3 regions of the Flocculibacter collagenilyticus genome follow, and region 2 is predicted to be linked to each of the others. Evidence: predicted binding sites of a transcription regulator. Region 2 holds the regulator's gene; each other region holds the start of a gene.
The links. Region 2 encodes LexA, which represses DNA repair genes until DNA is damaged. Its sites were predicted from a motif close to TACTGTATNNNNATACAGTA; they were not measured.

Region 1 (11,048 bases), 1.2 Mb from region 2:
AGAGTACTTCAAGCCTGAAGCAAAAGAACGTATGGAAGAGATGGTGGATAACCTGATTAAAGCATACGGTATTGCGATTGATGAGTTGGAGTGGATGTCTGAAGAAACGAAGAAAGCCGCTAAAGTTAAGTTAAGTAAGTTCACACCTAAAATTGGTTATCCTGATAAGTGGAAAGACTATTCAGATCTTGACATTAAAGCAGACGATTTAGTAGGCAATTTTACCCGCTTTAGCGAGTGGACATATCAAGACATGGCAAGCAAAATTGGCAAGCCAGTTGACCGTTCAGAGTGGCATATGACACCGCAAACGGTGAATGCATACTTCAACCCAGTTAATAACGAAATCGTATTCCCTGCGGCAATTTTACAACCACCTTTCTTTAACCTAGAAGCGGATGACGCGGTAAACTATGGTGGTATTGGTGCCGTTATCGGTCACGAATTAGGCCATGGCTTTGACGACCAAGGCGCAAAATATAATGGTGACGGGAACCTAGTTAACTGGTGGACCGAGCAAGATTTAAAAGAGTTTCAAACTCGTGGCGCTAAATTAGCTAGCCAATATGCTGCTTATGCACCATTTGAAGATGCATCAGTAAATGGTGAGCTAACACTAGGTGAGAACATTGGTGATCTTGGTGGCTTAACGGTTGCACTTAAAGCTTATGAATTATCACTAGATGGCAAAAAAGCACCAGTAATGGATGGCTTCACAGGTACACAACGCTTCTTCATTGGTTGGTCGCAAGTATGGCGTCGTAAATATCGTGATGAAGAGTTACGTCGTCGTCTAATGACAGATCCGCACTCACCAAGCCAATACCGTGTAATTGGTATTGTGGCAAGCATGCCTGAGTTTTATCAAGCATTTGACGTGAAGGAAGGTGATGCAATGTATATTGCGCCTGAAGATCGCGTAAAAATTTGGTAATTAATTCCTGTTATGAACAAGCCAGCAATTTTTTGCTGGCTTGATATAAATCACTATTATGCTAACTATATTTTTTATTTATAGTTATCCAATTTTAATTTCCCCTTATTCCTATTATACTTTACGTCCACGTAAACCATATCAATCAAAGATTTAAAGTGGGTAGTGACAGATGTACTACACTTTCTAAACCCGTTATAGGATGTGGTTATTGTCGAATGACAAAAACTCAACGTTCGTGAGTGTAAACTAAGCAGTCAACTAACCACGCACATTTAAGATAAAGAGGACACAGTCGTGCTTCAAGAATATCGTAAACACGTAGAAGAGCGTGCAGCAGAAGGCATTGTACCTAAGCCGTTAAATGCCAAGCAAACAGCAGAACTTGTAGAACTAATTAAAAATCCACCTGCTGGTGAAGAAACCTTTTTACTAGAACTATTATCTGATCGCGTACCTCCTGGGGTAGATGATGCAGCGTATGTTAAAGCTGGCTTTTTAGCTGCTATCGCAAAAGGCGAAGCAACATCACCAATTTTGGACGCTGAACAAGCAACGAAATTATTGGGCACTATGTTAGGTGGTTATAACATTCAGCCAATGATTGAGTTACTTGATAACGACCAGCTTGCGCCAATTGCCGTTGAAGGCTTAAGTAAAACATTATTGATGTTTGATGCTTTCTTTGATGTTAAAGAAAAAGCAGACGCTGGCAATAAATATGCTAAGCAAGTAATGGAATCATGGGCAAATGCAGAGTGGTTCTTAAACAAGCCGGCAGTACCTGAAAAAATTACTGTTAAAGTATTTAAAGTCACTGGTGAAACCAACACTGATGACTTGTCACCTGCACCAGATGCATGGTCTCGTCCAGATATTCCATTACACGCGTTAGCGATGCTAAAAATGGAACGTGATGGTATTAACCCTGACGAGCCGGGCTCAATTGGCCCAATTAAGCAAATTAAAGCACTTCAAGAAGATAATATTCCATTAGCGTATGTTGGTGATGTAGTTGGTACGGGCTCGTCTCGTAAATCAGCAACTAACTCGGTACTGTGGTTTATGGGTCATGATATCCCTCATGTTCCAAACAAGCGCAGCGGCGGTGTATGTTTAGGCGGTAAAATCGCTCCTATCTTCTTCAACACAATGGAAGATTCAGGCGCATTACCAATAGAGCTTGATGTACAAAAAATGAATATGGGCGATGTTATTGATATTTTCCCATACGAAGGCGTTGTTAAGCGTTCAGGTACTGATGAAGTAATTTCTGAGTTTGAGCTAAGCTCAAACGTATTACTTGACGAAGTACGTGCTGGTGGTCGTATTCCACTTATCATTGGTCGTGGTCTAACAGACCGTGCTCGTGAAGCACTAGGTTTAGGCTCTACTGATATCTTCAAAAAGCCTGTTGATCCAATAGATTCTGGCAAAGGCTTCACGCTAGCACAGAAAATGGTTGGTAAAGCGTGTGGTGTTGCTGGTATTCGTCCTGGTCAATACTGTGAACCGAAAATGACAACGGTTGGTTCGCAAGACACTACAGGTCCTATGACGCGTGACGAACTAAAAGATTTAGCATGTTTAGGCTTCACAGCTGACTTAACAATGCAATCATTCTGTCACACTTCAGCGTATCCGAAGCCAGTTGATGTTGAAACGCATCACACATTACCAGACTTCATTATGAATCGTGGCGGTGTTTCTCTACGTCCTGGTGACGGTATTATCCACTCGTGGTTAAACCGCATGTTGTTACCAGATACAGTTGGTACTGGTGGTGACTCGCATACACGTTTCCCAATGGGTATTTCATTCCCAGCTGGTTCTGGTCTTGTTGCATTCGCAGCAGCGACAGGTGTAATGCCGCTTGATATGCCAGAGTCTGTATTAGTTCGCTTTAAAGGCGAAATGCAACCGGGTATTACATTACGTGATTTAGTGCACGCAATTCCGTTATATGGCATTAAAAATGGCCTATTAACTGTAGAGAAAGCAGGTAAAATCAACGAATTCTCAGGTCGTGTACTAGAGATTGAAGGGCTTGAAAACTTAACTGTTGAGCAAGCATTCGAACTTTCAGATGCATCAGCAGAGCGTAGTGCAGCAGGTTGTACGATTAAGCTTTCTGAAGAGTCAGTTAAAGAGTACTTAGAATCTAACATTGTAATGCTTAAGTGGATGATCGCTGAAGGTTACGGTGATGTTCGTACTATTGAGCGTCGTATTCAAGCGATGGAAAGCTGGTTAGCTAATCCTGAGTTAATGGAAGCAGATAAAGATGCTGAATATAAGCATGTAATCGAAATTGATCTTGCTGACATTAAAGAGCCAATTGTATGTTGTCCAAACGACCCTGATGATGCAAAAGTATTATCAGAAGTAGCGGGCGAGAAGCTTGATGAAGTATTTATCGGCTCATGTATGACGAACATCGGTCACTTCCGTGCTGCTGGTAAATTACTAGATAAGCACAAAGGCGAATTACCGACACGTTTATGGATTGCACCGCCAACTAAAATGGATCGTGATCAATTAACGGAAGAAGGGTATTACGGCATATACGGCCGCGCAGGTGTGCGTATTGAAACACCGGGCTGTTCACTATGTATGGGTAACCAAGCACGTGTTGCAGACAAAGCAACGGTATTGTCTACCTCTACGCGTAACTTCCCTAACCGTTTAGGTAATGGTGCGAATGTATATCTAACGTCAGCTGAATTAGCGGCGGTAGGTGCAATTGTTGGTCGTTTACCAACGGTTGAAGAATACATGGAATATGCGAAGCAAATCGATGCGACAGCAGCGGATACATTCCGTTACTTAAATTTCCATAAGATGCCGCATTACACTAAAAAAGCGGAAACAGTGATTATTCAACAAGCGGTTTAATGCTGAGGAATAAATTGTTTTAACACACCGTTTTAACAATACACTTTAATAAAAACGCACCTTATTGTAAGGTGCGTTTTTTTATGTCTGGCAACATGCGCCCAGTGTGGCGATAAGAAACAAGTAGTGAATAATATGACCATGAACGTATTGATAATTGGCTATGTGTGGCCAGAGCCGAAGTCATCAGCTGCGGGCAGTAATATGCTTTCTTTGATAAAGTTATTTCGTCAACAAGATTGGCAAGTAACCTTCGCCAGCCCTGCTGAGTTAAGTATGCACATGGCAGACTTGGCTATGTTGAATGTGCCAACGCAAAGTATTGCACTGAACGACAGTAGCTTTGATCAATATATTTCTGAATTAGCACCAGATATTGTGGTGTTTGACCGCTACATGATGGAAGAGCAGTTTGCATGGCGGGTTGAGAAAAACTGTCCTTCGGCACTTAGGATCTTACAAAGCGAAGATTTACACTTCTTACGCCAAGCTCGACACAAAGCATTAAAACAGCATCGAGATATTCAACAAGAAGATTGGCATTCAGATTATGCGAAAAGAGAGATTGCAGCAATTTTGCGTTGTGATCTTACTTTCATTATTTCGAGTGCTGAAATGAAGTTGTTACAAGAGCAATTTAACATTGATCCTGCATTGTTACAGCATGCGCCATTCATGGTTGAAAATATTTCATCAAATGAAATTGACACGCTGCCGACGTTTGAGCAACGTACGGATTTCATTTCAATTGGCAGTTTTCGTCATGAGCCGAATTGGGATGCCGTATTGTGGCTTTATAAAGAAATTTGGCCAAAAATTAGAAAGCGTTTACCGCAAGCAAGTATTCGGGTTTGCGGTTCATACCCTCCTAAAAAAGCAACGCAGTTACATAATCCGAAAATTGGGTTTTATGTGAAAGGGTGGGTTGAAGATGCACAACATGAAATGCAACAAGCAAGGGTGTGTTTAGCACCACTGCGTTTTGGGGCAGGCCTTAAAGGTAAGTTAATTGATGCGATGCAGGCTGGTACGCCTAATGTCACATCAACTATTGGCGTTGAGGCAATGAGTTGTATACCAAGGCTTGAATATTCCTCTGAATCACGTGTTAGTGTTGATGGGGGCGAAGCAACTCTTACAGATGAAGCTAAGAACACTTTACCATGGTCTGGTTATATTGAAGATGATGTTGATTCATTTGTAGAGCAGGCGGTTGCGCTGTATTCAGACTCAACTGCTTGGCAACAGGCGCAGCAAAATGGTTTTCAGATAATTAATCAAATTTATGATGCTGAAGTGATCGGTAAGGCGCTTATTGACAGAATCAATAATGTGTTACAACACCTTGGTCAGCATAGATTAAATAATTTTACAGGTGCTATGCTTCGCCACCACTCATTGAAAAGTACTCAATACATGTCTCAATGGATTGAAGAAAAAAATAAGCATAAAGTTGAGCCTGAATCATAACAAACGCCCGTAATCGGGCGCTACTGGGCTGTGTTTAGTAGGGCGTATTTAGAAGGCACTGTTTATAAGTTAATGCTTACAACCAGTGCTTAAAAATCCGTACTTAAAAATCCGTACTTAAAAATTAGTGACACTATTTTTTATTGGCCGCAACTTATGCGGCGTCTTCTTTTTCAATAATAAAGTCGTTATTTTTCTCAAGCTCGGTGTCGGCATTTGCAGTATCTGTATCTGGTAAGGTTGTTATATCGGCTTGCAGAACGTTTTTTGTGTCAGCGTCTTCATCACTGCTAGTTGCCTCGGTAGATTTATTAGACTTAGTGTCTGCTTTTTTTGACGACTTTTCAGCTGCTTTTTTCTTAGCTTGCAGGGCGATAAGCACGTCTTCTCTGTTCTTTGCTAAAAATACGCTTAATTCTTCTTTCATTGCTTCATCAAGGGCGAGTGGTGCCTCATCTAACAATACTGTTAAATGCTCTGCCATGTCTAACATACGATCGTATTCATCAGCAGATTTTTTATCAGTAAAGGTCATCACTTCTTTTCCTTTATTGTTTACAGTTCTAATTATTACGTAACGAGTTTCAACAGCCATAACTTGCCCCTAATCATTTATCTTTTACTTTGATACAACGATGTATAGTTTACTGTTTAAATATACAGTAGTATTTTATTATGTAAAGAAAGAATGCAAATATTTCTCAAATAGTAATAATTATCATTTGCAAATGGGTTTTGTTCATGCATAATAGATTTCGAAAGTTGCTTACACTTAGTTAAAAATTATTTTTTAACTTATTGTTTAACGGTCGATAAGTTGCTGCTGTATTTGTCTTTTAATATAGGTGTGGTTTAACTTTCAGAGTCCCTCCACGGGTCTTAAATGTGCTGGTTTGCCAGAGAGGCTATTTACTTCTCTGGCTTTTTTTTTATATGATTGCAGTTGTAAAAAAATGAGCAAATAATAGAGACGAAAATGAAAGGTCAACAGACCCTTACAATGCACAAGCGCAGCAGTAAATTTAACCATTGGTTATCTTGCACTTTAATGCTTGCGATCATTGCTTTCGTTAACCATGATCTCACGCATTATTCGCTTACTTCCTTTAACCACTCGGTAATACAAACCCAGCATGGCCTTCACTCAACTGGTAATAGCATAGTAGCTAGTGCCATTACAGATGTAGAAGGCACTGAAAAGGTAAAGCAAGCCGTTCACGCAACTGACATTGGTAATGAAGAGTCAACGCCAATATCCTATGCAGACTGCTTACTGTGTTTGTATTCTCATCTTTTGGACACTGGAATTAACAGTGTCGGTTTATTCAATTTTGAAATAAGCCAAATGAGTGACGTGCTGAATAATCGGCTCGATACTGACTTTCCATCGCTATTAATCACGCTTTACTACCTTCGCGGCCCACCTCGTTCATTCTTATAAGCCGTAAGGCTTTATAACGCTATTCACTATTTTTGATGTTTATGAAGGGCATATGTTCGTCATATTTATTCATGTGATCTTTGCCAACTATGCTTCAAATGCAGTTGATATAGCGTGTTACCTATATTTGTCATAGTGAAACGATAACATCGCACTTTTATTTTTCCATACTAATACTGGCTACACTTGCTGGTGTTTTTTGATGCGATGTTAACCAGTAGCTATAGTTAATAAAATTTGATGCTGTATGGCTAGCTAATACTTATTTTCTATAGGTGTATTGTTGGCGGTGCAGTGCTTTACAAGTGAATGAACAAAATGAAAACACAATTAAATACAATACTTTTGGGTTTAGCCGCGGCTTCTGTGTCTGCTTATGCTGATAACGCTGCAACAGGGCACTTAATCAAGGGCACAATAATTGACCCTACGGGTAAACCGATTTCGTCCGCACAAGTTGATCTTCATGGCACAAGACTGACGACTCAAACGGATGAAAACGGACAGTTTGAATTAACACTTCCTCCGTTGAAAAAAACCAACAAGGCTGCACTTAATCAACATGCTGATGAATTGCATGTGAAAGCAGATGGCTTTGGTTTTAAAACGGTTAAGATCATGCACCAAGATGGGGTGCATCAAATAACGCTGTCTCCATCGGTTATGGAGCATTACGATGTGTACGCAACCCCATTTCATGCCTCTACTTTAGAATCGTCTGCGCCAGTTAGCGTGTTGGCAGGTGACTCCTTAAAAAACAAACATGCTTCAACGTTAGGCGACACATTAAAAACAGAACTTGGTGTGCATTCTTCTTATTTTGGGCCAGTCAGTAGTAGCCCTATCATTCGTGGGTTAGATGGCCCGCGCGTAATGATCGCGCAAAATGGTTTAGACGTGAGTGACGTTTCACGTGGCAGCCCAGATCACGTTGTTGCCACTGAAACCGCAACAGTGACACAAGTTGAAGTATTAAGAGGGCCTGCAACATTATTCTATGGCAGCGGAGCCATTGGTGGTGTTGTGAACATTGTTGATAACCGAGTACCAACAAATACTGACACTATTGCTGAATGGCAAGCTAGCCATAATACGGTTGCGAATGAAAATGAAGCTGCGTTTATGTTTGGTACTGGCAAGGACGACGTTGCGGTACATCTTGATGGTTTTTGGCGCAAAGGTGATGACTATAACATTCCCATCCAGTCAGAAATGCATGATGATCACGACGAAGAAGCGCATGAACATGATGAAGAGCACCATGATACAGCAACGGATAAGCTTGAAAATAGCAATGCCAAAGCGTTAGGCGGTACTGTCGGCGTAAGTTATTTAATGGATGATGGCTTTGTAGGATTTTCATTTGGTCGGCTTGAACGTAATTACGGTATTCCTTTTCATGCTCACGAAGAACACGAAGAACATGAAGAACATGAAGAACATGAAGCGCATGAAGCGCATGAAGCGCATGAAGAGTCTGTTGAAGGTCAAATGCAGCAGAATAGGTGGCAACTGTTAAGCGAAAAAGCATTGGATAGTAATGTACTAACAGCTATAAACACTAAAGTCGGTTACACAGATTACCAACATGCAGAAGTAGAAAACGGTATTGTTGGCACAGTGTTTAATACTGAAGCATGGCAACTACGCAGTGATTTAATATTAAAAGAACATGCGGGCTGGCACGGCGCAGTCACGTTTGACTACAAAAACAACGACTTTAACGTAGTCGGCGCAGAAGCATTTTCACCACCTTCAACAACTCGCTCTTACGCGCTTGCATGGCTGGAAGAAAAGCACTTTGGTGATGTACTGGTTCAGTTGGGCGCTAGAATTGAGCGGGTTAAGCTAACTACAGATGTCGCTGAACACCATGATGATGAAGAGCATGAAGAAGACGAGCATCATGATGAACTAGAGTTAAATACATCAAGCTTTCCTGCACAAACGTTTACACCAAAGAGTATTTCAGCAGGAATTGTTTGGGACTTCACCCCAGGCTACAACATCGCGTTATCCTACACACACGCAGAACGTGCTCCATCTGCATCTGAATTATTTTCATTTGGGCCACACATAGGCACCAATACATTTGAAGTAGGCGCACTTTATCAGTTAGATGCAGAGGCCGACCATGCCGATGAATTTATTGCCACTAATAACACCGCTAAGCTAGAAAAGTCTAATAACATAGAGTTAAGTTTTAGAAAATTTGAAGGTGATGTAGGGTTTGTCGCAAACGTTTTTTATAACCAAATAGATGACTATTACTTCCAAGCTGATACTGGGCTCACTTTTAGTGCTGAGCATCATGACCACGAAGAAACAGAAGAAGAGCATGCTGCGCATGAGGATGAGGCAGGCTTACCTATCTTTAACTACCAAGTACGAGACGCTGAGTTTTATGGACTGGAAGCACAACTGATGTGGCAATACACACCAGCCTTAAAGTTTACACTGCAAGCAGACACAATTCGTGGCAAATTAGCGTCTGGCGAATACTTACCACGTATTCCACCAGCAAGGTTAGGCTTAATGGCTAACTATGAAATCGGTAATTGGAGCTTACAGTTAGACGCAATGCATCACTTTGAACAAAGCCGTATTGCAGCTAATGAAACAGAAACAGATAACTACACCATGACTAATGCAATCCTAAGCTATCATTTTGATTATGCTAAACAATACTTTAGCACTTATATTAAAGTGAATAACTTATTTGACCAAGTGGGCCGTGTGCATAGCTCATTTTTAAAAGATGAAGTCGTGCTGCCTAGCAGAGGGATTGTACTGGGTATTCGTAGTCAGTTTTAATTAATGTGTTTTAATCATTATCATTGAGGGGAGCAGAAGCTCCCCTTAAGTGCATTAAATTAGCTACTTATGTTTTTGTTAGATGGTTAATGGCTGCTTGTCCGTTTTGGTGCTTGTTGTTAATAAAGTGAGCCATTTTGTCAGCAACCTTATGATTAGTGAGCTGATCTGCGATTTTTAATAATGTCGTTTGATTAGCCTCTTCACCACTTTCTACAGCCTTTTGAAAACGATTCCATAAACTAAATAGACTTTGCGGCTTTTGGCTTAATAACTCGATGGCGTGATAAATCGTTATTCCGCAGGTGTAGTAATATCGAAATTTTCCATTATCAGCAGCTTTAGATAGAGGAAACTGCTCAATACCTTCAGCACAGTGATTTTTCATATTCTCAATTTTTTTGGTTACATAGTTTGTGGTGTCAGGGAATAAGTGGGTGAGGGCATGTGCTGCCAACATATCTGCATGGCCTTCGTGGATCCATGATTGACTGTCATCAGCGGGATGAACGTGCTGAAATAAGTGTGCTGCTTCATGTGCAAAAAACCATAATGTTTTATGCAGAAAGTGGTCGTCGGAAACCTTTTTCTCGAGGTTACTCATATTCCAGTGCATAAAAATCTGATTAGGCAATGTACCGCCTTCAGATGAGCCGCCTTTAGCATTGGCGTAAGAAGCAAAAAGGGTTGGCTTACTGTTAGATTGCAGCTTCCCTAAATGCTTTTCAAAGTAATTCATGAATGTGGGGATGTCTGAATTAAGTGATGTCGTTATTTTTTCAGGTAAACCACTATCAATTAAAGCAATAAAACTATCAGTCACTATAGGCTGCTGCTTACCAACATAAATATTCATACCGTTGTTACTATCAGTCCAGCTTACTGCTTTGGTAACGAGTTCACCGTTCACAATAGCATGTTCATTATCAGGAATGGTTAAGGTTAAATGCCATTGATTTACCGAGTCATCACAGCTATTAATGCACGCAAACAAGCGGCCACTATGAAATAACATTCCGCCGTCAGAAAAAGGTGAAAAAGGTGCGTAATCTTTGGGTAAGTGCTTGTACGTTGGGGTTAATGTAAACGCTGCGTGTGTAAAAGCCGAGCCATCCTTTGTAACAACATACTCTTTGTTATTCTGATAAATAATTTTGAAGTTATCAGAAACAGGTGTCCATCGTTTAACCCTTGAATTATCTGGATTTCTAATAAACTCTAACTGCTTAGCAGGCTGATGTAGTTTGTAATCAAGTGTCCAAATGTTGTCACTTGATCTTAAAATCAGAATATCTACATTTGAAGTTGAAGTTGAAGTTGAAGTCGCGTGAGCATTAAGAGAAACGGCTAGAGAAATGGATAAAGTCATAAAAAGTAGAATGTATCGCATATAATTCCTTATAAACCAGATGAATCGATTAAAAAAGAATTATCACTTTTATCAACATGTTTCGCAATTGCTGCCAGAGGAAGACATGAATAATTATAATCATC
Region 2 (11,048 bases):
CGTTCAGGGTAAGCCATATTGGCTTGAGAGACTTGCTGTTCCGTTTGCGGAACAGTTAGCTGACCATAGCAGCCGGGCCAATCAGGGCAACCTAGCCCTGCATCAGTTAAGCGCGTGTAAGCGCCTAGCATCACCACCACTGCTGCGAGTAAAATAGCGACTAAAACAAGTCGCCTCATAGATAATTTTGCCATTAACCAGTCCTTGAATATTTAAGCAATTTAGAAATATCGCTTAATATGTTTTTAGTTATTTTTATCATTTCAGGATGATTTTTAGTCAATGGATACCTTAACACGACTTTTCCGAATGGATCAGCCAAATAAAGGTAATTTTTATCTAAATAATTTGTATATGACGGCTCAAGTTCAGCCATATCAACAACTTGCTTATGCTGTAGCGGGGCAATAACTTTTTCTATCATGGCTCGGTTTTCTTGATTCGAATAATAAGGCGCAGCCAGTAACTTACCTTGCTTTTTACCCATTGCCAGAATACCTTGGCGCATTGCAGTTAACGCTTGTTTACATAATGCGTCACACTCCTCCGGCACTAAATAAACGATTTGCCATAAATCACCACGTTTAGCCGCTTTAACGCTGTATTCAGCAGGCATTAACTCGCCCTTATTGGTGGTACCTGCGTTAAACCAGCCAAACTGCAACACCGCAAAGGCAAGCACAAAAGGAATACTAAAGGTTGCGATAAAAATAAGTAACGTTTTATTGTTTTTCATAAGAAGGCCTTTTCCAACTGGCAAAAATAAAAATACATAAAGCTGCAACCGCTAGCGAAAACCACTGCACAGCGTAGGCATGATGCTTTTCCGGACGCATATTTATGATTTGATAATGGGGTTGATACGGTGTCTGCTTTCCATCCATTGCATATAACACCACAGGTAAAAGCGTGCGCTTACTTTGTTGCGCCATTTGTTCTATATCTATCGACTGAATCCGTTTCGGCCAACCAGCCTCTGCATTTAATGCAGCCAGTCGAAAGCTAGGCTCTGGATTAAATTTAATTACAGTATCAAGTTCGGTAATCGACTTAGGCAGAGAAATATGCGGTAAATGCTCTCTTGATTTTGAACCCGCTACCCAGCCAAGATTAATAATTGCAGTGTATGTTTCATTTTCTAATAACGTGACCACGTCGTAGCCCACTTTTCCTTGATGTACCACGTTATCTAATAACCAAACAGCATCATGATTAAGTTGTCCAGATAATAGTGCTGAGCCAGTTTTATAAGGGAAGACATTGATTTTTTTACTGATTTGCTCAAGTGACTGAAAGGGGCTATTTAATTGCGCTTGATGCGCATTCAGCATGTTTTGTTTTTGCTCAGCACGCTCAAGTTGCCATAATCCGAGCTTGCACAATGCACAAATAACAGCCAAAGTAATCATCAAGGCGAAGGATCTAAAATGAATGAAACGACTTAATACTTCCAATTTAACAACCTTATAAAGGGACAAATATGATTCTAAAAACGATTTTGGTGCTTTTGTTACTGCTCATATTATTTAACTTGTTTAGAGCATTATTTATTATGTTAAAAAGTGGTCCCAACCAACCAAACATGTCTAAGTTTTTAGGTCGCAGGGTGTTATTTTCTGTTTTAGTTATCGTTGTATTGTTGCTTGCTGTGGCTACCGGTGTTATTACACCCAACCCTCGGCCTTATTAAGCCAATGCAGTAATTGAAGTGCCTGTGTTTCCCCCTAGTATTCCTCCACTTCGGATGAGGAATACTAGGAAGAAAGCCCCCAGCTCGCGCTATAAGTCAGTCGACTTATAAAATATATACAAACACAAATAAACATAACCACACAACGTCAACAAAGTGCCAGTACCAACTGGTAGCTTGGAAGCCGAAGTGGTTTTGAGGTGTAAAGTGACCTTTTAACACCCTAAAAAAGATAACAATTAGCATTAACGTGCCCAGCGTCACATGCATGCCATGAAAGCCCGTTAATAAGAAAAAGGTATTACCATAAATGCCTGAATCTAAACGTAACCCCATTTCTTGATACGCGTGGACATACTCTTCTACTTGCAAGAATAAAAAGCCAATACCTAGCAAGATGGTAACGCCTAGCATAGTTTTAAGTTGGTTACGCTTATTCTCTTCTAAACCCACATGCGCAAAATGAATGGTGACAGAAGAAATTAATAAAATGATGGTGTTGTATAAAGGTAAACCTTGCCACCCCATTGCTTCAGTTTTTGTACCATCCGGTGTTTCAACCAATGGCCATACCGCATTAAATGAGTTCCACAGTAACTCGTGTGTCATTGCATTGTTACTGGCACCACCTAACCATGGCACTGAAAACATACGCGCGTAGAATAACGCACCAAAGAAGGCCATAAAAAACATAACCTCTGAAAAAATAAACCAACTCATTCCTTGTTTAAACGAACGATCCATTTGTGCGCTGTAAAGGCCACTCATCGACTCGTTAATGATGTTTCTAAACCAACCAAATAACATGTAAATAATGACGGCAATACCCGCCAATAAAATAAAGCCACCGTAACCATCTACTTCATTGGCGTGATCTCGTACAAACGCACCAGCCCCAATCGCAATTAAAAATAATCCCACTGCACCCACAATTGGCCATGGGCTTTGCTCGGGAACATAATATTTTTCGTATTCGTTTGACATGTTTACTTCCCTAAGTTTGCAAATAATTGTTCAGACTCATCTTTTTCCAAACTATCAGTAATATCGTATAAGGTATAAGACAGTGTGATGGTATGAATTGAGTCTGGTATGTCGGCGTCTATATAAAACTTAAGTGGCATTAGCGTCTCATCACCAGCCAATAAAGGCTGTTGAAAGAAACAAAAACACTCAATTTTATTAAAATAGCCCGCAGCAATGCCGGGCGAAACAGACGGAACTGCTTGCCCTACAATGTTTTTACTCGACAAATTATGTGCAAAAAAATCAACTTGTTTGATTTCACCGGGATGAACATCCACCTTATTAATTTTAGGTGAAAACTGCCAAGGTATACCCTGATGGTTTCTCGCAATAAATTGCACTTCTATTTGTCTTGATGTATTTAGCTTCGCATCAGCTGCATTAGCAGCAATAGTCGAAGTTTTCCCATTTAAACCAGTTATGTCACAAAACACGTCATACAAAGGGACTAAGGCAAAACCAAAGCCAAACATCCCAATCGTAATTAACACTAACTTTTTAACGAGCTTTGTATTTGCGTCTTGTGTCATAACCTACTCCTTACTTTATTTCAGGTGGTGTAGTGAAAGTATGATACGGTGCTGGCGATGCAACCTCCCACTCTAAACCTTCCGCACCTTCCCATGATTTAGCGGGTGACTGCTCGCCACCTTTAATGCACTTAAGCACCACAGCTAAGAAAATGAGCTGAGATAAGCCAAATGCAAAGCCGCCAATACTAATAATGGCATTGAAGTCGGCAAATTGAAGCGCGTAATCAGGTATGCGTCGCGGCATGCCAGCAAGCCCTACAAAGTGCATTGGGAAGAACAATACGTTTACTGAAATTAATGAACACCAGAAATGCCATTTAGCAAGTGACTCGTCGAACATATTTCCTGTCCACTTTGGTAGCCAATAATAGGCTCCCGCCATAATTGAGAATACCGCCCCTGTAACCAGCACGTAATGGAAGTGCGCCACCACAAAGTAGGTGTCATGATATTGGAAGTCTACCGGAGTAATTGCCAGCATTAGCCCTGATAATCCACCAATGGTAAACAACACTATGAAGGCCAAAGAAAATAGCATAGGCACTTCAAATGTCATTGCGCCGCGCCACATTGTTGCCACCCAGTTAAACACTTTTACACCTGTGGGTACCGATATCAGCATAGTGCAATACATAAAGAACAGCTCGCCAGCTAACGGCATCCCTGTTGTAAACATGTGGTGCGCCCACACGATAAAAGAGAGTAACGCAATGGATGACGTTGCATAAACCATGGATGCATACCCAAACAATTTCTTACGTGAAAAGGTTGGTACAATCGTCGAAATAATGCCAAATGCAGGCAAAATCATGATGTACACTTCAGGATGGCCAAAGAACCAGAAAATATGCTGGAACATTACCGGGTCGCCACCACCTGCGGCATCAAAGAAAGAAGTAGCAAAATACTTATCTGTTAACACCATTGTCACAGCGCCCGCCAGTACTGGCATAACGGCGATGAGTAAAAAAGCAGTAATTAACCATGTCCAAACGAACAGAGGCATTTTCATAAAGGTCATGCCCGGTGCACGCAAGTTAAATATAGTCACAATAACGTTAATTGCGCCCATAATGGATGAAATACCCATGATATGCACCGAAAAGACAAAAAATGCCGTTGAGTCATTACTATATGTAGTAGACAGAGGTGCATAGAAGGTCCAACCAAAGTTAGGGCCACCGCCTTCCATAAATAATGAAGATAACAAGATTAAAAAGGCAAACGGTAAAATCCAAAAGCTCCAGTTATTCATTCTTGGTAGTGCCATATCTGGCGCACCAATCATCATTGGGATCATCCAGTTTGCCAAACCAGTAAACGCAGGCATTACTGCTCCAAATACCATAATCAGGCCGTGTACTGTGGTCATTTGGTTAAAGAAGTCTGGCTCTACAACTTGTAAACCGGGTTGGAATAACTCAAGGCGGATCACCATCGCCATGGCGCCACCAATTAAAAACATAATAAATGAGAACCACAGGTACAGGGTTCCTATGTCTTTATGGTTAGTGGTATATAACCAACGTTTTATTCCTGTTGGTTTGTGGTGGTGGTCATCATGATCTTGATGCGCGTGTTCAGTTGCTACTGTCATGTCCTTACTCCTGTTGACCGCTTAATAGTTTATATACTTGCGCAGCTTGCACGCTGTCACCCATATCATTACCCCACGCGTTACGTTGGTAAGTAATTACTCCCGCTAACTCTTTTAAACTTAGCTGCTTACCAAATGCTTGCATTGCGGTTCCACCCTTACCATTTACAACAATGTCAATGTGCGCATCTAATTCGCCTGTAGCAATTGGGCTATTTTTAATACCTGGAAAGACTCCTGGTATACCTTGCCCATTAGGTTGGTGACATGCCGCACAGCTGGTGTTATATACTTTTTCACCCACTGCCATTAACTCATCCTGAGACATATTCATCGCCAATAATTTTTGTTCTTCTTCTTTGGCTTTTTGTTGCACTAATTTAGTTTCGTTGAGCCACTTCTCATATTCAGCAGGGGCTTTTGCAATAACGACAACTGGCATGAAGCCATGATCTTTTCCGCATAACTCAGCACATTGACCACGATAAATCCCTGGTTCATTTACCTCGGTCCACGCTTCATTAATAAACCCGGGATTTGCGTCTTTTTTCACCGCAAAGTCTGGCACCCACCAGCTATGAATAACGTCATCAGAAGTAATTAAAAAACGCACTTTTTTATTGGTAGGAATAACAAGGGGGCGGTCAACTTCAAGCAAGTAGTTTTTGCCTTTTTGCCGTTTGTTTGCAATCTCACTTTTAGGAGTAGCCATTAAGCTATAAAACTCAACACCACTATCTAAATACTTGTAGTGCCATTTCCATTGCGAGCCAGTAACCTGAATGCTGACATCAGCTTTGCTGGTATCTTCCATCGCCATTAATGTAAGTGTTGCCGGAATAGCCATACCTACCAAAATAAAAAATGGAATTGCTGTCCATACAATTTCAACTTTTGTATTTTCATGGAATTGTGCAGGCACTGCACCTTTAGATTTACGATGGTGGTAAATAGACCAAAACATCACACCAAACACGGCAAGACCAATTACACAACAAATCCAAAAAATGGTCATGTGTAATCCGTATACTTGTTCACTAATTGCGGTCACACCTTTAGTCATATTTAAAGGTAACTCTTCCGCAGTAACGTTACCTGCCAAGAACGCAAGCATGATCCACCAGCGACGACAACTCAATATGGTCACGTGACTTCTCCTCTGTCTTTTGCTAAAGCAAAAAGCAGATCGAAATGCACTGTACTACTTAACCTGTGCGACGATTCCGCTCAATTATTATTGTTATATTTCGAACAGCTCGCACTTGCTAACACCTCAGAGGCAGCAATTAAGAAGTAATTTAAATAAAAAAGAACACCATATTTGTAAACATCTCACAGTACTAACGGTGCTATTTTTATTATTTCCCGTTCTCCACGTAATGGTTTGACTTAGCGCACGCCTCAACCATCTCGTTTGCTGATTATGACTCTAAGATTTTAGATTAGTATTTTCGAAATACTTATTATTATCTTTATGTTACGTATCGATTAAACTAAGTCTCTTGATAGTTTTTTAATCGAATTGTGTATTAGAATTAAACAAATCAGACAAATAATCTACAGTTATTTGAAAAAAATTATAAAAATTTTGTGCATATCATGAGCAAACTAAGAAAGGACGTACGATGCAGGTTTAAATAAATTTTTCACTTACGACAATTTTACCACTAGCTAGCGCAAGCCTAATTTATGAAAAGGTGTGGGTAGTATAAAAATGAAAAATAGCCAACTGCATTTAGCTAGCTATTTTAATGTTGGACATTTTTTAATAGAAAATAAATCGTTAGAGAAGCTTAAAACCAGTCTGCATTTCGAATAACGCCAACAGCTAGTCCTTCAATTGCAAACGGTTGATAAGTTAAGTCTACAACAATGGTATCAAACTCATCGTTTTCAGCGTGAAGCAGCACTTTGTCGCCTTTCTTTTCAAGACGCTTAACCGTTACATCGTCTTCTACTCTTGCAACGACCACTTGCCCGTTTTCGGCCACTTCCGCTTTTTTAACCGCAAGTAAATCGCCATCCATGATACCTATGTCTTTCATACTCATACCATTAACACGTAGTAAGTAATCAGCGTTAGGCTTAAATAAATGAGGATCAACCTTATAATGCGCTTCAACATGTTCTTGCGCTAAAATAGGTGAACCCGCTGCCACTTGACCAATTAGCGGTAACCCTTCTTCTTCAAATGTATCATCTTCAACAAGGCGGATACCGCGTGATGTTCCCGGAATAATCTCAATAAAGCCTTTTTTTGCTAACGCTTTTAAATGCTCTTCCGCAGCGTTAGCGGATTTAAACCCTAGCGTTTTCGCAATTTCTGCTCGTGTTGGCGGCATGCCTGTAGCATGAATTTTATCTTTAATAAGCTGCAGTATTTCCGACTGCCTCGGCGTTAATGGGCGCATACGCTGTTATTCCATACAGTACATTGATACTGTGAGTATATACAGTTAATGATAGATGGCAAAGAGTTTATTACATTGATGCGTAATTATCTTTTCTTCGAAGTTATTCATCTTCAGGGGGATCACCCTCATCTTCTTTTTCGCAGCTCTTGTTTAGGGCGTGTTGACCTTTTTAAATACAGGAGGGGGAATAGAAAAAATTGATATAAGTGGAAAAATAGTAAGTAGTAGAAATGCGCCTTTTGGCATGCGCTTAGCCCAGCGTACTAGTCTCATCAATCCGTAAATTAACAAGGCAAATAACAAAAGCCCAAAGCAGAAAATTATATTTTCAATCGTGCTTAACTCATACATTTTCCTCATCCTATCGCCATGTTAACCATGAATAAATGGCTCTTAATTGCGATAACTCAATCGCTAAAATGTATTTTTAGCAACAGGCTGGCATCTTTGAGCCTAAGAAAACTAAATGGCTTTTTACTATGCTAGGAGAAGAGGCGCAATCAACAACGCTGCGCCTGCATGTTGAACGGCTATACAAGTTAAGTATTAGCGTTATTATGTTTCAATATAAATGCAATGCCTAATAAGATAAACATCGCTGCAATCCCAAAAAATGATAACTGCTCACTGAAGACAGCCGCTGTAGCAAAAGCGGCACCGCATGCAATAAGCAAGTACCCACCTGATTTCTGATTCTTATCTATTTTCATAAATCACACATAAACCCTAACCTTATCCAATACTTATACTGTATTAGACTAGGTTTATGAAAATAACAAGGACCCCTTTCTTATATAGTACTATGCTAAAACACTTTCCTATAGCTAAGGACTGCCTCAGCATGAAGCATGAGAGTTACCTCTTAGTTTGTTTTGATTTAAAGATTCAGCACCTTTATAAAACGGGTAACTCTCACGTTTTCAATGTTGATGTGTCAGATCTTGTCTGACCTAATACAAATCTGAACTAATACAAATAAGTGTTCTTATAATTCATCTGCGAATTTTTCTGCGAATTTACGCACTTTGGGGGTGTGCCCATTTTTAGATAAATCTTCTAAAAGTGCTTTGTATTTTATATTGCCAGAGCTCCCAAGAACGCGACAGCCCCAAGCATAAAAATCAGAGAACTTCATATATCTGTTGCGTGGAATCGTGGCTTCTATGCTAAGGATTTCGCTAATTTCATCCAGCAATCGCGTATTATTAAGGTGTTGTCTGTAGATGTTTCGTACTGCGCTGCCCCGAAGATCATCATCACTACTATTTAACATATTTAGCAGTTGATTAGTTTGCCAGTCTAAATTGGGGTACATTGTGGAAGTATCGTGTACGACTTTAGCCTGCTTAGCGCGAACCGTCATCGCCTCAAGATAATCCTCTACGTAACCTTTCAACTTATCTGACGCATTGCTTTTCATAATAGTGTTTAACGTAGACCGGTACCGCTCTAAACCTGAATAAGCCAGCGCCTTAGTAGCCCATATAACCTCTTCAATGGTGTCTGAATTTGTACTCTCATGATTATTTAACACAATGGTGTTAATTTTGTCGTAAAGTGAGTAGCTGTTGATCCATTCTTCAATGAGTTTCTTATATAAATTCAGACGTTCTTCTCTGTTTCCTTCATTCAACTGTGTTAAATACTGCTGAATACGATCTTGTGGTATGTATTGTTCTGAAGTTAACCCAGGAGGCTTAGCTTTAGTAGGTGTTTGGAGAGGTGTATATCGCCGCTTTTGCTCAATTTGTTTCTCGGTCATTCCAGCGGTCATTGCTGCGAAAGCGTTTCGGTCATACTGATTTACTTTTTTTAAGCGCTTAAATAACATGTTGGCTATAGCGTTTACCGTCGCTATTTCTAACTCTCGCTTTTCAGTGAGAAGTCCGCCGAATTTATCTTTTAGCGTCAAACCAGTAGTGATACTTTTGCGAATGGCAATATCACCTAAATAACTCGCTTCGTGCAGAGAGATTATTGGAGGCACTAATTTTTCCATAGGAAACGGGGTCGCATCACCTACAAACCGACGTTCATAGTCGATAAAAATATCCAAGTCGACAACGTTAACGTCGGTATCACTTGCTAAAAGGTTATTTTCTTTCAATAGATAAATAAATCTTTTTTTTGCAGCAGATTCAATCTGTTCTTGACTAAGATAACCATTTTTAAATTTCTCAATCGACTGCACAACATCTGCCTCAAAATGTCGAATGGCATATTTAATTTCTATATTACTGTGTGGATAGGTTGTCACCGGTTTTTTAGTTTGCGCACATGCGGTTAACATCAGTATTGAACAGGTCAGTAAAATGAACTTTATATATTGAAACATTTTTATATTATCCTCTCTTGCACCTGTAGTAAGCACGGTTGGCGTGCATCTATTTTTTCTGTGTAAATTGTTAATAATGGCTTCGCTAATGCCATTTAGGCGTAATGACTGTAAGTAATATATAGACGGCCTTTTTCAGTGTTCAAGTTGTTTGACCGTTATAATGCTAAACAATGTTACTTTTTAGAGCCAAAATTATACTTACACCTCCTACCATTTATATTCTTTCTGAATTTGTTTTAAATAATTGATATTGTTCGGATCCCCAGCCTTGACTATGATGGCACCACTCAAACATGGGGAAATGAATACGTTTAGTTTTCTGATTAACTAACATTATCTAAGCCCGTATATTGCTAATATATGAAGGCTTACTTTCAAAAATAAAAAAACTGCGTAAAGCAAAGGACAAAGTAATGGATTTAGCGTCTCTGAATTCACAGCTACAAACACTGATTAAGCAAGCGCTTGAGCAAAAAAAAGTGTCTATTGAATGTAATGTTGCACTCTTTGATAACACCAATTTGGCCGTATCGGGCACAATTCCCACAGATGGCAGTAGCGAGATTGAGCTGGTAGGTAAATTAACTGGCGATGCGTTATCTACTCGCAATCTTAGCCAATATATTGAAACACAGGTTGGTAAAACGTTTAGTTCGCAATTACCTAGCTCACTAACTAATGCTGAAATATCTTTATTAACGCTTACAGCCACTTGCAATATTGATAAAAAATCTTCATCAATAACGCTGTTAAATGTCACCTTTGCTTTGCATACTCCGCATACGTGGCAGGTATCTCAGCCAAATATCGCATTAAGCAATTTAGTGGTACAGGTACTTTGCCATAACCCTACCAGCGACAATATCGTCGCGTTAGCGGTAAGTGGCACAACTGCAATATGTGGCGCGGTATTTTCAGTGGCAGCAACCTTATCTGACGCCAGTGACAAAGCAGGCACCCAACTTAACATTACGAGTATTGAACCTGTAACATTTGACTTAAGCACACTGACTACTCAGCTTTCCGGGCACGCATTATCATTACCAAGCGGGCTACCAACCTCATTTAACCTGAATTCCGCCACCCTAACAGCCCAACCATTACTACACAGCTTTAACTTTACCGCAGATACCAGTGTTAACTGGACACTGCCATTAGGTATCACCAGTTTATCTTTAGATGTAACACACTTGGCATTAACCCATGAGCAAGACACAACCACAGGTTCATTAACCGGTAATACTACGCTTGCGGGGGCCAAGTTTGACTTTGCTTTAACCATCCCGGGAGCAGTGAATATATCTGGTACTATTCCTAAAATTAGTTTTAAATCCTTGCTCACAGAATTAGCAGGCCACAGTACTGAAATTCAAGCGTTAGTTAACGGCGGATTCAATCCAACATTAGAAAATATTCAGGTAATCATTGAGCAACAAGCGAAACAGTCTGC
Region 3 (11,048 bases), 210 kb from region 2:
ATTTTGTGACCATTGATGGCTTAGCAAAAGTGGCATATATACCTAAGAATAAAATTATTGGGTTATCAAAAGTAAATCGTTTAGTGCGATTTTTTGCGCAGCGCCCTCAAGTTCAAGAACGTTTAACGCAACAAATATTGGTAGCGTTGCAAACTTTATTAGAGACCGACAATGTTGCCGTTACGATGGACGCGACACACTATTGCGTGAAAGCACGTGGTGTAATGGATGCAAGCTCATCGACTCAAACCACCGCACTTGGCGGGTTATTTAAGAAAAATGATAAAACCCGTGCTGAGTTTTTAGCGAATTAATTGAAATAAAAAGGGACAGCGAAATGTGTCCCTTTTTCGTTTTATCACTACTCTTCCTACGACTTCACAAACTTTCTTTTAACGCTTCACGCTCTCTTTTAACGTTTCAAGCGATGTGCAAACCGGTAACCAAACACTCCGAGCAGTAATAGCATTGTGCCAAAGAGTGCGCCACCTTGTTTTTCTTCTACCACATACTCATTCACTACTCTTAAGTCATTATGGCTATTTTCAAGATGTAAGTTGTTAGCGATAGTACTGCTGTATAACAATTCTGATGGCACATGCGCATTGATGATTTCAACTGTTAAAGAATATAAGTCTGTTGGAATATAATCTGGGATGACTTTCTCTAACCGGTATTTATCAAAACGTGTATCGTGTTCAATGACCATGGGTGATGATTCATGTAGTAAAAACGCATGACCAGCAGAGTCACTTAACCACAGCGCTACCACGACTTCTTGTTCGTGTGCTTGCGTATCAATATCTAGCTTTACTTTCAGCTGGCTGTAAAAGTCATCAGCGTCGTTATCTACTGTTAAATCAAGATCGCTGCTGAATAAATAAGGAGTATAAAAACCTGCTTCAAAATCTAAACTTTCTAACGGCATGTAGTCTAAAAACGAGTGTGAAGCATAATCAGCGTGCGCTAAAATTTCGTCATTATAAGCATCTACCACCAATATTCTTAGCAAGTAATAATCAGACTGCCAACCAGTTGATAACTGTGTGTCTACCGTAACGCTATCATTAGTTGATTCATGGCTTAGATGAATAATTGACGATGTATACAGTTCGTCATAATGTAAATCGTCGCTACTCAACTGATACACTAAATACACATCAGCATCTTGGTAAACCGTATCAACGTCGATTGAAACCGATAACTGATTATGAAACCCATCATAATCAAAGTCACTATAGGTAGTAAGTCCTAACTCATATATCCAAAACTCTTCATTGTCATGGCTTTGTGCAATAACCTCTTTATTACTCATTTTCGCTTTTTTTGCCAATGCACTCGATTTATTTTGCATTAATTGACTGGCGTTTTTAGCAGCAAGTAATGACGGTTGTTTCGCTGTGTTTACCGCAGTTTTTGGTTCTTTTTTTACTGGCTGGATACGCTTATTTAATGTGCCATTTTTACTCGTTTTAAACACGCCTGTATATTCTTCATGTTTTGCAGAGCGCAGCCCTTCAGTGCGTGAAGGAGTATCCGATATGACTGACTCATCATCTTGTTCTGCTGCTTTTGTGGCTAATGAGAGTGCTAAAATTAAAACAGCAAATACAGCTATCCAAAAGCCCATTTTAGGCTTATGTCTTTTTGTGGCGCTATTATGTTGAGTGATGTTATTCATTTCATCGTCCTTATTCTTACCATCGCTTAATGACTTAATTAAACAACAGTGAAGCTGAACAAAGACTGAACTAATTGAAGTTGAAGAGATTATTTAGCGCTATTAATGGTTTTGGTTTAGCTACAAGTTTTTATATTATAAATGCAGGTAGTTAGCTAAACTATTAAAAAACAAGGTTCTTCTTAAGTTGATAATAAAGTTATGGAATTAATTTTCTTTGCCACCGCATTTGTGTGTGGATTTGTTGTTTTACAACTAAATTTACCACCATTAATTGGCTTCTTGGTTGCTGGTTTTGTACTGAAATTAGCAGGCTTTGAAAGCACTATCTTACTTGAACAAGTGTCTGCACTAGGCGTGACTATTTTATTGTTTAGTATTGGCTTAAAGCTAAAAGTAAAAAGTTTAGCCAAAGTGCAGGTATGGGGGCCCGCAAGCTTACACATTACCGTTAGTACTTTATTGTTTTCTGGTGCCATATTAGGGCTGAGCTATGTTGGCTTACCGCTTTTTACTGAAATAAGCCCTGAAACCTCGTTGATTTTAGGCTTTGCGCTTAGTTTTTCTAGTACCGTATTCGCTGTAAAAGTATTAGAAGAACGCGGTGAAATGGCCAGTATGCACGGTAAAATTGCGATTGGCATATTGGTTATGCAAGACGTATTTGCAGTGCTGTTTTTAGCGATTAGTACAGGTAAAACTCCTAATGTATTCGCCCTTGGTTTATTAATTTTATTGCCAGTGTTACGTCCAGTGTTATTTCTTGTTTTAAACCGTTCTAAACATGGTGAAGTGTTGCCCTTGCTGGGGTTCTTTCTGGCGTTGATTGTGGGCTACCACGCGTTTGAGTTTGCAGGTATCAAAGGTGACTTAGGCGCATTAATAGTGGGAATGTTATTTGCCTCGCATAATAAAGCGTCAGAGCTTGCAAAGTCTTTATTGCATTTTAAAGACTTTTTATTGGTGGGATTCTTTTTAACAATAGGGCTAAATGCATCATTAAGTATGGAAGCATTAATTGCGGCTTGTATTGTGGTGTTGCTGTTACCAATTAAGTCTTGGTTGTATTTTTACTTTCTTAAAAGTTTTAAATTGCGCGCCCGCACATCATTACTCTCTACATTTTCCCTTTCGAACTACAGTGAGTTTGGCTTGATTGTGTGTGCGTTAGCAGCCAGTAATCAATGGATTACGTCAGACTGGCTTGCGGTGATTGCGGTAGCGGTGGCAATTACCTTTATTATTGCGTCTCCCCTCAATGCTCATGCAAATGAAATTTATGTGAAGTACGAGCCCTTTTGGGACAGTTTTGAATCGAAAGAGCGCTTACCTGAAGAAAAGCCTGTGTCACTAGCACGTTCAAAGGTATTAATTTTTGGTATGGGACGGATAGGGCGAGGTGCATACGAAACGTTAATAGAGTCGTATCCTCAGCGCGTAACAGGTGTTGATATTAACCCAGATTGTGTGAGTAAACATGTTGATGCTGGTCGGTTTGTGGTACTTGCAGACGCGACCGATCCAGATTTTTGGCAGAATATAAATCATTCAGACGTTGAAATGGTACTGCTCAGTATGCCTAAACATGCGCAGAACGTGTATGCATTAGAACAATTAAAAGCATCCGGCTTTAATGGGCGAGTGTCAGCGATAGCGTTTTATTCTGACCAACAAAGAGAGCTAGAAAAAATGGGCGTGGATTCTACATTTAACTTTTATTTAGAAGCAGGTACAGGTTTTGCCGAGCATGTGAAAGCAACTTGGCAGCACTCGAGTTCGCGATAATGTTTGCGTCAAATAAGAAGATGTAGCAAGGCTATGCTACATCTTAAGCTATCCAAATACAGCCGAGAAAAACAGTCGAGCAAATACAGATTATGACTGTTGCTCGGAAAAGGCAGCAAAGCACTCCTCACCTGTCATCATCGTCGTTTTGTTGGCGAAGTCATAAAATGCAGGCTTTTCGTCAATAAATATTTGATGATCTAATTCCGCATTGAAATCGTTAAACAGACCCACAGGCATAATATATTTATGGCTTTCTTTTAAGCGGTAAAATAAATGGGTTCCACACGCTTTACAAAATCCACGCTCTGCCCACTCTGATGAAGCATATATGGTAAGCGGAGCATCATCATTAAAGGTAACATTAACGCCACAGTCAACGGCTAAGAATGGTCCGCCGCCCCACTTTCTGCACATATTGCAATGGCACACGCCAACTTTATTATCTACGTGATTTGCAGTAATGTTAACGGCACCGCATAAGCAAGAGCCAGACACATTAGCAGCAGATTGAGTAGGTGTTTCCATGTAGTTTTCTCCTAGTTAGTAATTTATCTATTTAGTTATTACTGCCTTACTACTTCTTACAGGTTAGCATTGTGCTTTTTAATTTTATAGCTGCGTACGTAAATAAAAACCTTGTTAAGTAATTGGTAAATAGAAATAAAAAAGTGGTCACTAGTAACCTGAACCACTGCAAGTACGTGATTAATCAATAGTAAAAATCGAGAGCGAAATGAGAGTGAATATTAAACCTGTTATAGAAAATGACCATGAGCACGGAGAGTGTGACGAACACTGTGATACACAGTGTAATGATAACTGCTCAAATAAGACATCAACTTGTCACTCTCAAATAGATCAATTATTAGCCGTGATGCGCGAATTGCGTGATCCTGAAACTGGCTGCCCTTGGGATCTCAAGCAGACCTATTCCACAATTGTGCCTTATACCTTGGAAGAAGCGTACGAAGTAGCTGATGCAATTGAGCAAGGCGATTTTGATGAGCTAAAAGGGGAGTTAGGAGATTTACTCTTTCAGGTTGTGTTTTATGCCCAGCTTGCTAGCGAAGAGGGGCGGTTTGAATTTAGTGATGTTGTAGATGCGATACACGAGAAGCTAATACGTCGCCATCCTCATGTATTTCAAACGAATGTTAGCTTTACTGAAGCGCAGGTGAAAGAAAATTGGGAGCGTGAAAAGTCTCAAGAGCGCGACATTAGGCATCAACAAGGCAAGGCTCGTTTACTAGATAATATTCCTCATAATTTACCTGCGCTCTCTCGTGCTAATAAAATTCAAAAGCGCTGTGCTACGGTGGGGTTTGAATGGCCAGATATTCATGGCGCACTTGATAAAGTGGTGGAAGAAGTCGAAGAACTCAGGGCTGAATTACAACACAAAGTGGTGAATGAAGCACAGCAACAAAGCATAGAAGAGGAATTAGGCGATTTATTTTTTTCTTTAGTTAATGTCTCTCGTTATGTGAATGCTGATCCTGAACAAATAATGCGGCAGGCCAACCGGAAATTTGAACAGCGCTTTAATCAGGTTGAACACGTTTTTATCGAAAAAGGACAATCACTTCAAACGGCCACGCTTCAAGAAATGGATAACGTTTGGCAGCAAGTAAAACAAAACCAAAAGCGCGATAACTCTTAATAACTATGGTTAAAGTTGTCTAACACGGTTGAGTAAGCGCTGCTTTTCTTTAGCTGTTTTATACTAGCGTTCATAAACGAAATGAAACGTTTATCTACATCTTTACTGCACATTAAATGCCGAGCGTTAGGATCGGGTGGATTAGCAAATTTGAGGACTGAAATTTGATATTTTAACTTCGGATTTTTCTTTAAAATCCAGCTTAACTCTACTGGGTTAATTAAATAGTAATCAATGCGTTGACGAGAAATAAGCTTAAACACATGCCGCTGTATATTGTCGCCAAAGCTGTGGGTTAAGTAGGAAAGACCCGCAACAGGAGTTTTATATCTCGTCAAACTGCGATCAATTTTGTCGCCGTAAGAAAATCCCTGCTGATGCCCCATAATAAAATCACTTGATAGTAGCTCGGTTACGGTAGGAGGACGTTTAAAGTAATTTGCGAGTTTTTTATGCGTGGCAATGACGTAAGGCTTTTCTAAATAAATAGCATCAGTAAATTGAAACCATTTTTTCCTTTCTTTCACTTTATAACTACCTGCAAAACAGCTATTTACCTTACCTTTTAAATGGTGCACTACCGATGCCCAATCGGGCGCTGTTTGATAGGCAAGCGTGATGTTTTGTTGTTCGGCAATCTGATTTAACAGTTGAATAATAATACCGTCTGATTCACTGCTTGTTTTAGTGTAATAAAAAGGAGGGCGCTCTATGTAAACAATTTGAGCTACTTTAAACGGGGCATTCAGTGCCGACTCTTTACTGATGCTTTGGGTGGCATAGGCAGGGACAGATGTGATTGAATAAGCAGCGATCAGCAAGCTTAAGGCTAAAATAGTGCCAGCTTTGACGTGAGCGATAAGTGGATTGAGTGCGATTTTAAAAAGGTACACCATTATTCCCTTGCACATGTTTTTGCACAATCTAACATGCATCACAGCAGCTTACATTGAGGATAAACTTTATTGTTATTATTACTGCATGTATTGCTACCTACTATAAAAGAAAGGTTAGCAAACAATGCTAAAAAATCAACTTGCCCTTAATTGCGTGCGCTGTTGCTCAAGCGTAAAAAAGCTCCAAGCAATGAATCGACTTTGTTTGTTACCTTGCGACATATCAACCACTTTCACTTGCTTCGCGTTTATTTTCTTTAGTGTTTGTTTTAATGTTTTTAGGTTGTCTTTATTTGACACTAAACTCGTAAACCATAGGCTTTGAGTACTAAATTGCTGGCTTTCAATTATCATGTCTGTAATAAATTTCGCTTCACCACCTTCACACCATAGCTCTGCTTGTTGTCCACCAAAATTCAACGCCTTAGTGTCTTTTTTCGACAGCACTGTATGCTTACCCGACGGCTTTCGCTTGGCTTTATTGGCTGCTAAATTAGTAATTTTGCGTTGCGTACCTTGTTGTGCCGCTTCAAGTGATGTGTGAAAGGGTGGGTTACACATTGTAAAATGAACCTGTTGAATTTGCTTTTGCTGTTTTGCAGATAGATTGGCCTTTGGGTGTTGTAAAATATTCAGAAAGTAATGCTCAGCTTGAGGCTGATGAAAAACACTGATCTCTTTTGTGAGCTTATTAGCTTGACATAGTTGTTGTGCACACTGTACTGAAATAGGATCAATATCACTTGCGATAAAGCGCCAACCATAACTCTTGTTACCAATGAGCGGATACGCCAAATTGGCACCCGTGCCAATATCCAGCCCAATAATATGTTTACCTTTGGGAATGTTGCCATCGTTACTTTGTGCTAATAAGTCAGCGATATGATGGAGGTAATCTGCGCGGCCGGGGATCGGTGGGCATAAGTAGCCTTGTGGAATATCCCAAAACTTAACTCCGTAATAGTAATGCAACAGCGCTTGATTAAGGGTCTTTACAGCAGCAGGATCTGCAAAATCAATGGTTTGCTCGCCTTTGGGGTTTAACTTAGTGAAAGATGCTAGTGCAGGGGTAACCTTTATAAGCTCAGAAATAGGGTAGCGAGTCTGATGTAAGTTTCTTGGGTGCATAAAAGTGATGTCCTAGCGCGAAAAGTAGTGAAGTTTGTTTTGCAGATGGCAGTGATCATAACATTTTCAATTTCTTCAGAACATCGTTGAACTGCGGATAAGTTTATACTGAAAAATAAATCAAATCGTGCTTAAAAGACAATAAAAACTTGAAATACACTCAATCCTGTATAAATATACAGTTATGCGTAAAATTGTACATATAGATATGGATGCGTTTTTTGTATCCGTAGAAATCCGAGATAATCCCTCCTTGGCTGGAAAGCCAGTGGCCGTTGGGGGGAAGTCTGATCGCAGAGGAGTATTGTCAACCTGCAACTATATTGCAAGGCAGTATGGTGTTAGTTCGGCGATGCCCACGGCAATTGCCAAGCAAAAGTGCCCCAACTTAGTTGTTGTACCCGGTAGAATGGAAGCCTACCGCGAAGCAAGTGAGCAAATCCGAGAAATATTTGAAGAGTATACAGGCAAAATTGAGCCGCTTTCGCTTGATGAGGCGTATTTAGATCTTTCTGAATCTAGTTTGCACCAAGGCTCTGCTACGCTTATCGCTCAAGAAATTAGAGCCAAGATATACAAAACAACCATGTTGACTGCATCAGCAGGTATTGCACCTATTAAGTTCTTAGCCAAAATAGCTTCTGATATTAACAAGCCGAATAACCAATTTACTATTGCACCTAATGATGTACTGAATTTTATTGAAACGCTGCCACTAAAAAAAATTCCCGGTGTTGGTAAAGTGACGACGGAGAAACTAAAACGTTTAGGTTTAGAAACGGGGGGCGATATAAGACGTTCGAAAGAAATCTTTCTAATTGAACATTTTGGTAAATATGGGCGGGTTTTATGGGATCGCTGTCATGGGATTGATAACCGAGCAGTGGAAGTGTCAAGAATTAGAAAGTCTGTGGGGGTTGAACGAACCTTTGAAAAAAACGTTAGCAGCCTAGACGAATTGTCCCGCATTTTAATTGAAAGGTTGTTGCCAGAATTAGAAAGGCGTGCACAAAAACATTTAGCTACACGCAGTATGAATAAGCTTGGTGTAAAAGTTAAATTCGCAGATTTTCAACAAACAACTAAAGAACAAAAGCACAATCAAATAGAACGAAACACCCTGATTGAGTTATTACAAGAAGCGTTTTTTCGCGGAAACGGAAAGTCAGTGAGATTGTTAGGTATTCATATTGGGTTAGACGATGATGCGAATACATTCGAACAATTAAACTTTGATCTATAGTAAGTCAACATTGCCATAATTCATCATTATTCAACCTGATTGATGTCATTTTTTATACTTAATATTTAGCCCACACGTTGGATATTGAAATAGTGATGAGCGGTTAAGGCTGAGATAAAGTCATTGATATAAAATACTTTTTAATATTCATTGTTTTTAATTTAGGTAAAATAGAGCGTATTAATTAACCTTCCATTAGACTCGTCAAGGGATCAGGATGCACAAAAACTTCATCGTCTTAGTGGTTATTACTATGTTGGCGCTAACAGGTTGTGGCGCTGAGAATAACAATGCCAGCGAACCTCATGCATCAAGCAAAACGCATACTCAATCCTCTGGCAACAGCGGTATCGCAGCGACGCCCTCACAGCCAACAGAACCCGAATTTAATTTAGAGCAGGTACAACAGGCTTACCGTAACACCCAACTGACGGTGCTAGATATTTCAGAGCGTAGTCGCGAAGGACGAAACTCAATTGCTATTACGTTATCGGTGCCATTAGACCCTTCACAAGATCACCAATCGTTTTTTAATATTAGTGCGAAAAATCAAGGTGCTGTCGATGGGGCTTGGATAGTTTCTAAGTCTGGTAAAACGGTTTGGTTTCCTTTTGTAGAGCCTGATTCAGCTTACGATATTACGATTTATGAAGGGCTGGTGGCTGCAAATGGTCAACGTTTAGCGATGACTAAAAATGCGCGTATTAAAACCAGTCAATTAGCGCCCAGCGTAAATTTTGATACCACTGGTGCATTTCTTACACAAGGGCTAGGTAATGGTTTGCCGATCGTGTCGGTTAACGTAAAGCAAGTTGATATTAATTTTTATCGTGTAAAAGAAAAAAGCCGCGAACCGTTTTTGCAAGAAATGTCGAGTCGACGGGCTTATTGGGGCATTGAGCGCGTGACACAATTTGCGGATTTAGCATATACCGGCCGATACGATCTAAATATTCCAGATAACACCCGTGTAGAAAGAAGCATTGATATTGAGGGAGTGAGCGAGCTTGAACTGCCAGGTATTTATCTTGCGATTATGAATGAAGCTGGTGCGTACAATAAGCATCAGATGATGTGGTTTTCTGTGACCGATATAGGGTTACATGCGCGATTTTATGAAACGCAGTTGGATGTTTATGCCTCCTCTTTGAAAACTGGGAAGGCATTAGCTCAAGTCAATATCAGTTTGGTCAATAATAAAGGCGAAATTCTGCAACAAAGTCTTACGTCCCCTAATGGGCAAGTTTCTTTTACCAGTAACTTAACATCGGCTGCTCTTATCGTTGCGCAAAATGAACAGCACTTTTCTGTCATTGAAATTAACAAGCCAGCGCTAGATTTATCTGATTTCAATATAGGTTTAAGGCCCAACAAACCACAACAATTATTTATATACGCACCTAGAGATTTATACCGCCCCGGAGAGTTAGTGCACTTTAATGCATTGCTGCGTAATGATGATGGTCGATTAACAACGTCTAGTGTATTAAAAGCGGCAATTAAAAGTCCTGATGGAACCAAGGTTAAAACCTTTAACTGGAACAGTAACACGCAAAACTTTTATCAATATCAGTGGCACATCCCTGCCAGTGCACCAGTAGGGGCTTGGCAGCTTGAAGTGAAGAGTGTGGCAGGAAAAACATTTACTTATCAATTTAAAGTAGAAGAATTTTTACCAGAACGATTAAAACTCACCTTTAACCCGAAAAACCCCCAAGAAATAACGGTAATGACAGATCAAAAAGCGCTGAAAGTGCCTGTAATGGGGGAGTATTTATTTGGTGCACCCGCTGCAGGCAATCGCTTATCAACAGAGGTTAGTATTTCACAGTGGCGTAATCCGATAAAAAGTTTGCCAACATTTGAGTTCGGCGATATTCAACAAACAAGATTTAATAAGCGGCTAGCGCTCAAGGATATTCAACTCGATCAAGAAGGCATTGGCGAGCTTGTATATCAAGGTAATTGGTCACAGTTGCATTCTCCACAGTTGCATTCTCCACTGCGAGTTAAATTTATTAGTAGCTTATACGAGTCTGGCGGTAGACCTGTTTCTCGTACGTATTCAGGGTTGGTTTGGCCAAGTGAGAAAATGCTTGGTATTCGTACCAGCTTTGGTGATGTTAATCCGCCAGCACATTCAACAGTTAGTTTCGAAATTATTAAAGCGTCGTTAGATGGCGTTAAACATTCAGCAAATGACTTAGACATAAAATTAATTCGTGAAGATCGCCGTTATTTTTGGGTTTACTCTGACCATCAAGGCTGGCACTACGAGTGGAATGATAATGAATATGTTGAGTTAACAGCATCGCTAGATATTAACCATGACGAAGTAGGCCGCGTTGAATTTCCTGTGACTTGGGGCAACTACCGCTTAGAAGTGCGGGATACAAACCATAACTTGAAAACGAGCACCCGATTTTATGCAGGTTGGAACTGGTATGAAGATTGGCAAAATAGTCAGGCGGGTAGCGGGGCTGCTAGGCCAGATAAAGTAACAATGGCACTTGATAAAGCAGCATTTAATGCAAGTGATACAGCTAAGGTAACCATTGTACCGCCGCAGGCTGGTGAAGCCGTTATATTGGTTGAAGGCGATGCACCGCTTTGGATGAAAAGGCTGCATATTCCAGCTGAAGGTGCGGTTGT

Region 1: the regulator LexA is predicted to act here: its motif matches at 5,945-5,964, upstream of HUU81_RS14380 (YebG family protein).
Region 3: the regulator LexA is predicted to act here: its motif matches at 7,318-7,337, upstream of dinB (DNA polymerase IV).

The regions. Positions count from the first base shown of each region.
Region 1 is NZ_CP059888.1:3,233,860-3,244,907, reverse strand. It holds gene HUU81_RS14395 (M13 family metallopeptidase) at 1-934, shown strand, start outside; gene acnB (bifunctional aconitate hydratase 2/2-methylisocitrate dehydratase) at 1,232-3,829, shown strand; gene HUU81_RS14385 (glycosyltransferase) at 3,965-5,299, shown strand; gene HUU81_RS14380 (YebG family protein) at 5,454-5,894, opposite strand; gene HUU81_RS14375 (hypothetical protein) at 6,276-6,740, shown strand; gene HUU81_RS17540 (TonB-dependent receptor) at 7,059-9,554, shown strand; gene HUU81_RS14365 (gluzincin family metallopeptidase) at 9,622-10,944, opposite strand; gene HUU81_RS14360 (MmcQ/YjbR family DNA-binding protein) at 11,030-11,048, shown strand, end outside.
Region 2 is NZ_CP059888.1:460,600-471,647, reverse strand. It holds gene HUU81_RS02115 (COX15/CtaA family protein) at 1-179, opposite strand, end outside; gene HUU81_RS02110 (hypothetical protein) at 194-736, opposite strand; gene HUU81_RS02105 (SURF1 family protein) at 723-1,454, opposite strand; gene HUU81_RS02100 (DUF2909 family protein) at 1,481-1,690, shown strand; gene HUU81_RS02095 (cytochrome c oxidase subunit 3) at 1,796-2,674, opposite strand; gene HUU81_RS02090 (cytochrome c oxidase assembly protein) at 2,677-3,246, opposite strand; gene ctaD (cytochrome c oxidase subunit I) at 3,257-4,846, opposite strand; gene coxB (cytochrome c oxidase subunit II) at 4,851-5,960, opposite strand; gene lexA (transcriptional repressor LexA) at 6,640-7,257, opposite strand; gene HUU81_RS02070 (hypothetical protein) at 7,800-7,970, opposite strand; gene HUU81_RS02065 (hypothetical protein) at 8,246-9,595, opposite strand; gene HUU81_RS02060 (hypothetical protein) at 10,012-11,048, shown strand, end outside.
Region 3 is NZ_CP059888.1:675,134-686,181, forward strand. It holds gene folE (GTP cyclohydrolase I FolE) at 1-314, shown strand, start outside; gene HUU81_RS02960 (choice-of-anchor H family protein) at 413-1,681, opposite strand; gene HUU81_RS02965 (cation:proton antiporter family protein) at 1,883-3,466, shown strand; gene HUU81_RS02970 (GFA family protein) at 3,557-3,994, opposite strand; gene mazG (nucleoside triphosphate pyrophosphohydrolase) at 4,209-5,129, shown strand; gene HUU81_RS02980 (substrate-binding periplasmic protein) at 5,126-6,025, opposite strand; gene rlmF (23S rRNA (adenine(1618)-N(6))-methyltransferase RlmF) at 6,161-7,153, opposite strand; gene dinB (DNA polymerase IV) at 7,338-8,396, shown strand; gene HUU81_RS02995 (alpha-2-macroglobulin family protein) at 8,614-11,048, shown strand, end outside.